Regions from separate parts of the Pseudoalteromonas sp. PAST1 genome, predicted to be linked through region 1. Evidence: predicted binding sites of a transcription regulator. Region 1 holds the regulator's gene; the other holds the start of a gene.
The links. Region 1 encodes sigma-54, which starts transcription at its own class of promoters, with help from an activator protein. Its sites were predicted from a motif close to GTTGGCACGNNNNTNGNNT; they were not measured.

Region 1 (4,338 bases):
ACTCAAGTAAAAGGGCTGTATCACAAGGTGCCGTTTTGGCTAACATGCCGCGCACTTGAACAAATTGACCACTATTGAGTGACTTGGTCACTTGTTTGAGTTGTTGTAGTGGGTAATCTTGTTCAAAGGCTTCTGGCATTGGCGTCCTTACAACTGAAAAAAGTTTAAATAGGCTATGCAAATACAGCATAGTTGCTTTGTAGTGTATTTGCAGAGATATCGTCGCACTGCGATAAATTTATTAAGAGTTTTGTAATTTAGAAAAGCGAGCGATATAAAAGTAGGATATTTAAAGGGAATTTTAAATATCCGAAGTAAGTTTACCGTAAACCTTGAAGTCTTAGCAAATGCTATTCTTGCTCGTGAAAGCGTTGCGCAATTAATTCGCCGATTGCCGTTAATGCAGCGTCAGCGTCAGGACCTTCGCATACAACACGAACCTCTTTTCCTTGACTACTTTCAAGGAGCATTAACGCTAACACGCTGTCGCCTTCAGCTTCTTTCTCATCTTGAAAAAGTGTAATTTTGGCATCAAATTGCAGTGCTAGTTGCGCTAAAACAGTCGCAGCGCGAGCATGTAAGCCAAGTTTGTTTTGAATTAAAAAGGTATCTTCAGCGTGCATTGTTGGTGCCTAGTTAGATATCTTGTTCGCGGTGGCGAATTTTTACATTAGCATGAGTTTTAGAAAAGCTTTCACCAATTGTTTGCGCTAAGTAAACAGAACGGTGTTGGCCTCCTGTACAACCAATTGCAATGGTTAGGTAACTGCGGTTATTGCGCTCTAGATGTGGCAACCAAGTCTGTACAAAGGTTTGAATCTGCCAAGTGAACTTTTGCACTATGCTGTGGCTAGCTAAATAATCCCTGACAGGCTGATCGAGACCGGTTAGTGGCTTCAAATCAGGTTCCCAGTGTGGGTTCGGTAAAAAGCGTGCATCAAAAACGTAGTCAGCTTCTTTTGGAATGCCATGCTTAAAACCAAACGACATAAACGTAATAATCAGTTTTTTATCTTTCTTACCTAAAATCTTTTCACGAATTGATTCTGCTAACTGATGAACACTCAAATCAGTGGTATCAATCATAAAGTCAGCGCGGGTGATCAGCACATCAAGCAGGATTTTTTCTTGTTTAATGGCAAGATCAAGCGGTAAAGAATCAATCGATAATGGATGCAAACGGCGAGTTTCAGAAAAACGCTTAATTAGGGTTTGATCATCACTATCTAGGTAGAATAGTGTTGGGTTTGCAAAACCTGGCAGGTACTCAAGAATATCATTAAACTCTTGCTGCTCTTTCGGTAAGTTACGTACGTCGATACTGACGGCAATTTTGTCATAATTATCAGAAACACTTCGCACGAGCGAAGGCAGTAGGTTGACAGGAATATTATCAACACAGTAGTAGCCTAAGTCTTCAAGAACTCGTAAAGCGACCGATTTCCCCGAGCCTGAGCGACCGCTGATAATTATTAATTCCATTTATGCCTCTGATGCAATTACTTGAAATAGTTGCTGATCGCTTGTAGCACTTCGCAACTGTTTACAAAAATCTTTATCTTTAAGTCTATCAGCAATTGTTGACAAGGTCTTCAAGTGCAACTGGCAATCGCCCTCTGGTACGATGAGTGCCACAAAAATATCAACGGGACGATTGTCTATCGCATCAAAATTGATGGGAGATTCACTGACAATAATAAATGCATGAGGTTCATCAGCACCACTCATTCGACCGTGGGGAATAGCTATTCCTCGGCCGATACCTGTACTACCTAACTTTTCCCTGTTCAGAAAAGCATCTAGGATATCTTGTTGAGATAAATGAGGAAACTGCTGGTGAGCTAACTCGCTAATATACTCAAGAATTCTTTTTTTGCTATTAAAAAGGACCGCAGCTTTGCTGCAGTCCTGATTAGTAAGTGAACTAAGTTTCATAATTTAATGTCGAGCTAATTTCTCTTTATGCTTAATGACTTGGCGATCAAGTTTATCGATCAATGAGTCAATTGCTGCGTACATATCTTGATGTTCTGTAGAAGCGAACAACTCGCCTCCGTTTACATGTAAAGTTGCTTCTGCTTTTTGGCTTAATTTTTCTACATCTAAAATGACATGAACATTATTAATATGATCAAAATGCCTTTCTAGTTTTGCGAACTTAGTGTTTACATAGTCTCTTAATGAATCAGTGACTTCTACGTGACGACCAGTTAAATTTAGTTGCATAAGCATTTTCCTTCTATGTAAAACGTCTAAATCAGACTTTTACGCTGATTAGACGGAGGTATTGCTAGAGACTCACGATATTTTGCAATTGTACGTCTAGCTACTTTAATTCCTTGCTCAGCCAATATATCTGCAATTTTGCTATCACTCAATGGTTTAACCGAGTTTTCTGCAGCAACTAACTTCTTGATTAAAGCGCGAATTGCTGTAGAAGAACACTCACCACCATTTTCGGTGCTGACATGGCTTGAGAAGAAATATTTCAACTCAAAAATTCCCCTTGGGGTATGCATATATTTTTGTGTTGTAACCCGAGAAATCGTCGATTCATGCATTTCGACCATTTCAGCGACATCGTTTAGCACCATTGGCTTCATTGCTTCTGGGCCATGTTCAAAGAAAGCTTGCTGTTGTTGCACGATACAGTTGGTCACTTTTAGTAAAGTATCGTTACGGCTTTCTAAGCTCTTAATAAACCACTTTGCTTCTTGTAAGTGAGAACGAATAAATTGGCTGTCGCTACTTGATTTAACAGAGCGAGACATCGCTGCATATTGGCTATTCACTCTAATTTTTGGCATACAATCTGGGTTTAACTCGACTACCCAGCGGCCTTTCACTTTTTTCACTGATACATCGGGTATGACGTACTCAGATTCTTCGCGTACTATGCTATCCGCAGGCTTAGGATTTAAGCTGTGAATGAGCGTCATCACTTCTTTAAGCTCGTTTTCTTTAAGCTTAGTCTTTTTCATTAAAGTGCGATAGTCGCGACTTGCTAATAATTCGATATGCTCAGATAAAACCATTTTAGTTTCAGCTAAATATGGCGTATTGGCATCGAATTGACGAAGTTGTATACACAGGCACTCTTGTAAACTTCGGGCGCCGATACCAACTGGATCGAATAACTGTATTCTTTTTAAGACAGCTTCAACTTCATCGAGTTCGATTTCTTCTTCATCATTATTTTGATTAAAGCTTTCGACAATATCTTCGCAGCTAACCGTTAAAATACCTGAGTCATCGATAGCTTCAACGATGGCAACGGCAATCGCTTCATCGGTAGGACTAAATGGTGTGAGCTGTAGTTGCCACATTAAATATTCTTGCAGTGTTTCTGTTGAAGCACCTTGGTAAATAGACTCGTCTTCAGGCATTGGCCCAGACGATGTTGATGGGGCGGCACTCATGTACTCATCCCACGTAACATCCATAGCTAAGTCATCGCTAACCGTATCCTTACTCAGAGCATCACTGCTTTCTTGCTCGAATTCGCTAGGTGCTTCGTCGGCAGACGCGCTGACTTGTACATCGTCAGACTCCGCTTTTTGCTCATTCTTACCGATGCTTTCTTCGTTGTAATCCGCTTCTTCCACTTCAAGCAGAGGATTACTATCAAGCGCTTCTTGAATTTCTTGCTGGAGATCCAATGTACTGAGCTGCAACAAGCGAATGGCTTGTTGCAGTTGTGGAGTCATTGTAAGTTGCTGGCCCATGCGCAGCTGTAATGATTGCCTCATGTATCCCTAACAATCCTTTTTAAGTTATCGGTAACGGTGAGGACACTGTTATCGATTTATTGTCATTGTATAAGTCTAGCAGATGCTCTAGTCGGTGGCGTAATGGTTACAGCCTGAATTGCTCGCCTAGATAAACATCACGTACAGTTTGGTCAGCTAATACGTGCTCAGGTGTGCCTGATGCAATTAGCTCCCCATGAGAAACAATGTAGGCTTTTTCACAAACATCAAGGGTTTCTCGAACATTATGGTCAGTAATAAGTACACCAATACCACGATTTTTTAGGTGCTCAATAATTTTCTTTATATCTAACACTGAAATAGGATCAACACCAGCAAAAGGCTCATCTAAAAGGATAAATTTAGGATTAGCGGCTAATGCACGTGCAATTTCAACGCGGCGTCGTTCACCACCTGACAGTGCCATACCTTGGCTATCGCGAATATGTTGAATGCTAAATTCATCTAATAAGTTGTTAAGCGTCTCTTCGCGCGTTGTTTTGTTAAGATCTTTGCGGGTCTCTAATATGGCCATCAAGTTTTGGTAAACTGTTAATTTTCGAAAAATAGACGACTCTTGTGGTAGATA
Region 2 (4,338 bases), on a different contig from region 1:
AGCATATCTAGCGTGCTATCACCAATATCTACACCTGCACTTAATGCATCTTCATCATATTCTTCTAGTGTATCGTCTGGGTAAATTAGACGTTTCAGCATAGGTCTTACAACAAAAACAATAAGTACGATGATAACCAGTGCACCTAATGCTAAGCGTAGCATCTTCATGAACCAATCTTGCTCCCAAAGTGGAACTTCAATCGCTTCACCTGTATCTTGTCTTACAAATGGCACTGTAACGACTTCAAGTGCATCACCGCGTTGCATATCAAACCCAACACCACCTTGTAGTAAGCGACGAATATTTGACAATGCTTCGACAGAGCGAGGAACCATAGTTGTTTCACCGTTTTCACCTACTTGTGGTACATAATCAACGGCAACTGACACACTGATGCGGCGGATAACACCGGTTTGCTGGCGCTTATGAGAAATTGTGGTATCAAGTTCGTAGTTACGTGTTGCTTCTTTATGCGAACGACTTGGGTTCGTTGCTGAGCCTGCACTTCCTTGGCCTGCGACCTCAGGAATATTAGAGTTGACTGGCGGCTGATTCGTTAGCGCACCTGGAATGCCCACAGCAAGACCACCAATGTTGTTTTCTTCGAACGTGGTTTCACTGCGCACAGCGGGTAAGTCTGGGTTATAACGTTTTTGTGTTTCTTCGACTGCACTAAAATCCATATTTAAGTCGACTTGCGCTGTGTAGTTACCTAAACCTACAACAGGAATAAGGATGCTATCGATTTTATTTAAGTATTCTTCTTCACGCTTACGCTCAATTTCATACTCTTTACGAGAGCGAGCAGCAAGTGAGTTTTGTGAACCTGAATTCAATAAACGACCATTTTGATCAGTCACAGTAACGCGCTCTGGCGATAAACCTTGGACTGCTGAGGCAACAATATCAACTACTGAGTCAACTTCTTCACCATCAAGCGTACGGCCGCGTTTTAAGGTTAGTACTACCGTTGCTGAAGGTTGTTTTTCACGACGAGCAAATACGTTTTCTTTTGGAATAGCTAAAAGTACTTTGGCGCGAGTAACATTTTTTAGCTCTTCGATGGTACGTGCAAGCTGTTGCTCACGACCATGTTTTAAACGTTCACGTTCAAGGCGTTGGCTTACACCAAACCCCATGTCTTGCATGATGATGTCAGTACCTGAGCTTGGCGCTTGCTCTAGGCCTTCACGAGCCATCAATAATTTGATGTTTTGGTATTCACCTTCTTCAACAGAGATGACGTTACCATCAAGTTCGTAATCAATCTTTTGAGCGTCTAAGAAGTCCAGCGTTTGAATAAGCTCTTCCGTTGGCATTTTGCCAAGCGGACGCATATCTGGCTGACGAGCCCAAATAATAATAAAAATTGCGATAGCCAAACAGATTGCTAAAGCAATCACTAAAGTAGCCTGGCGTAAAACGTCTACACCATTTAAGGCACTTAGGTAGCCTGACTTTTGCTCTTGTTGATCGTCAGTATCGGTTGCATCGATACCGCCGCCTGCTAAGGCTAGATCAGTTGATTGATTAGATTGCGCCACAATAATTCTCCACTACCTAGTTACACAGGCATGTTCATAATTTCTTTATAAGCTTCAACAAGTTTATTGCGAACCTGTACCGTCGCTTCAAAGGCAACTGATGACTTTTGCGAAGCAATCATTACGTCCGCAAGTGAAACACTGCGATCGCCCATTTCAAGCGCGGTTACTTTTTGTTTTGCTTCTTGTTGTAAGCCATTCACTGTATCAAGTGCATTGGTAAGTAAATCACCAAACTGTGCCGATGAAGTTGGCTGAGTTTGTGTTGGTAAATTATTAATTGAGTTACCACGACCAACTTCTGAAGCCATAGATTGCATTTCTTGAAATAATGCGCTGTTTTGAACTTTCATAATACTCTCTGACAATGCAGTTTACTTATGCACTGATAAAGCACAAACCGTGCCACAAAATAAAACGAGAATTTTCAACAACTTAACACAGACAATTTACTTGTCAGAGTTTTGACAGCAAACAAGCTCACAAAAATGTGAGCTTGTTTGACTAACTTTTTGGAAGGAGTTTATGCAGGTAAGGCGATACCCAAGTCTCGCATTTGCGCCAGTTTATAACGTAACGTGCGCGGACTAATACCTAAGGTTTTTGCAACCTCTTTACGCTTACCGTTACAACGCGCTAAGGTTTCTAAAATAATACGATGCTCTTTGTCTTTCAGCTCGTCTTTATAATTACCCTGCTCACTCACTTGCGGTACGGTATCTAGATTAACTTCAACAGGCTGTTCTTGATATACCGGAGCGTTGTGTGGTGGCGTAGCGACTGGCTTGATATCCGCCGTAAGCAACTCTTCAATAAAGACATCATCTTGATGAATACTATTACCATCGCATAATATCAACGCCCGTTGAATAACGTTATCGAGCTCTCGTACGTTACCTGGCCAAGCATGCGATAGCAGCTTTTGTTTCGCACCCTCACTTAGTTGAGCTATAGGCTCTTTACTTTTCAGGCAATGACGCTCTATTAAATGCTCTGCCAATACAATAATGTCGCCAGGACGCTCGGCTAATGGTTTCCACATTAACGGGAATACATTTAAGCGATAATATAAATCTTCTCTAAATAGATTTTCGCTCACTGCTTCTTTTAAATCTCGGTTACTTGTAGCAAGTACGCGAACATCAAGCTCTATGGTTTTACGACCGCCTAAGCGCTCTACTTCGCGCTCTTGAAGTACACGCAGTAATTTAGCTTGCAAGCCTAAATCCATCTCAGTGATTTCATCTAGTAAGATGGTACCACCTTGAGCTTGCTCAAATTTACCCGGGCAAGCTTGAATAGCGCCAGTAAACGCCCCTTTTTCGTAACCGAATAAGGTTGCTTCAAGCATGTTTTCAGGAATAGCAGCACAGTTAATAGCCACAAAGGGAGCATCGCTACGATTTGATTTATCGTGGATAAAACGAGCCAACACTTCTTTACCCGAGCCACTTGGGCCGAGTACCATGACACTGGCATCTGAGCGCGCTACTTTACTGGCAAGTTCTAATAACTTAATGCTCGATGGATCGGCAACAATTGGGCCATCGGTTTCTTTTTCCTTTTCAGGCAAATAACGACTCACCATGTTAAGAAGCACTTCTGGGGCAAACGGTTTTGCCATGTAATCAATCGCGCCTAAACGCATTGCCTCTACAGCATCATCAATGGTGGCATAGGCTGTCATCATTAATACTGGCAGCTCAGGATAATTAAGTTTAATGCTACGTAATAGGTCAAGGCCACTCATGGCGCCCATTTGCACATCACTAACAACCAATGAATAACTATTTTGCTTAAGCAAGATCATCGCTTGTTCAGCGCTATCTGCAGCAACGCAATCAATACCCGACATCTCAAGGGTATCGATTAGCGCTTCTCGTAAACCTGCGTCGTCTTCAACGACTAAGATAGAGTTAGTATTCATTTTGCCTCCGCTGACATTGGTTCTGCACTAATTGGCAAGATCAAACTAAAACATGCTCCCCCATGAGCATTATTAGTCACTTCAACACGTCCTTGGTGCGCATTGGCGACTGAACTTACAACTGCAAGTCCAAGCCCCGTGCCCTGGCTTTTGGTAGTGTAAAAAGGTTCGAATAATTTGTTGGCATGGCGTAAATCAACACCTGGGCCATTATCACTGACACTGATACGAACACAGTTTTCGCTAGTTTCGTCACGTTCGGCACTCAGGGTTACCACAGCCTCAGAGCCAATAATTTGAATACTGTTGTGGATCAGGTTTTGAATAGCGCTCGCCAGAGCAGTTTTATTACCCATAATTTCAATATCTGGCTCAGGCAAGTTCACGCTAAGTTCACTGTTATTTTGTGCAACCATAGCATCAGCACCGGCTTTTACTTCATTAAGTAACTGTTGCATTGAAACGCTTTCGACCACTTGTTGCTCACCACTTTTGGCAAATAACAGCATATCGTTCACTTGGGTTTCTAAATCTTTTAAACGCGACATTAGCTTCGTATGAAAGTTGCCACGCGAGCTTTCTGGCAATCGCTTTGAGCCTAAATTTGCGGCATACAGCATGGCCGCTGATAACGGTGTTCTGACTTGATGAGCAAGCGAAGCGACCATTTTGCCAAGCGCACTTAAGCGCTGCATATGTGCTACTCGCTTTTGTAAGCGCCTGGTTTCAGTTAAATCTGTCATTAAAATTAACTGCCCTGGCTCTGGAGCAAGCGCAGTAATATCAAGCTTTATTAAACGGCCATCCTTAAGTGATACTTCATGTCCATCGTCTTGCTGTGGTCGAAATGAGCGTTGAATTACG

Region 2: fliE (flagellar hook-basal body complex protein FliE) is a predicted target of sigma-54. The motif match lies at 1,939-1,957, and genes of this name have one in related genera.

The regions. Positions count from the first base shown of each region.
Region 1 covers NZ_JAKGBH010000022.1:14,619-18,956, reverse strand. The annotation lists gene mgtE (magnesium transporter) at 1-139, opposite strand, end outside; gene L1272_RS12230 (HPr family phosphocarrier protein) at 351-623, opposite strand; gene rapZ (RNase adapter RapZ) at 637-1,482, opposite strand; gene ptsN (PTS IIA-like nitrogen regulatory protein PtsN) at 1,483-1,935, opposite strand; gene hpf (ribosome hibernation promoting factor) at 1,939-2,226, opposite strand; gene L1272_RS12210 (RNA polymerase factor sigma-54) at 2,253-3,749, opposite strand; gene lptB (LPS export ABC transporter ATP-binding protein) at 3,856-4,338, opposite strand, start outside.
Region 2 covers NZ_JAKGBH010000010.1:91,105-95,442, forward strand. The annotation lists gene fliF (flagellar basal-body MS-ring/collar protein FliF) at 1-1,547, opposite strand, end outside; gene fliE (flagellar hook-basal body complex protein FliE) at 1,568-1,900, opposite strand; gene L1272_RS07110 (sigma-54-dependent transcriptional regulator) at 2,071-3,474, opposite strand; gene L1272_RS07115 (sensor histidine kinase) at 3,471-4,338, opposite strand, start outside.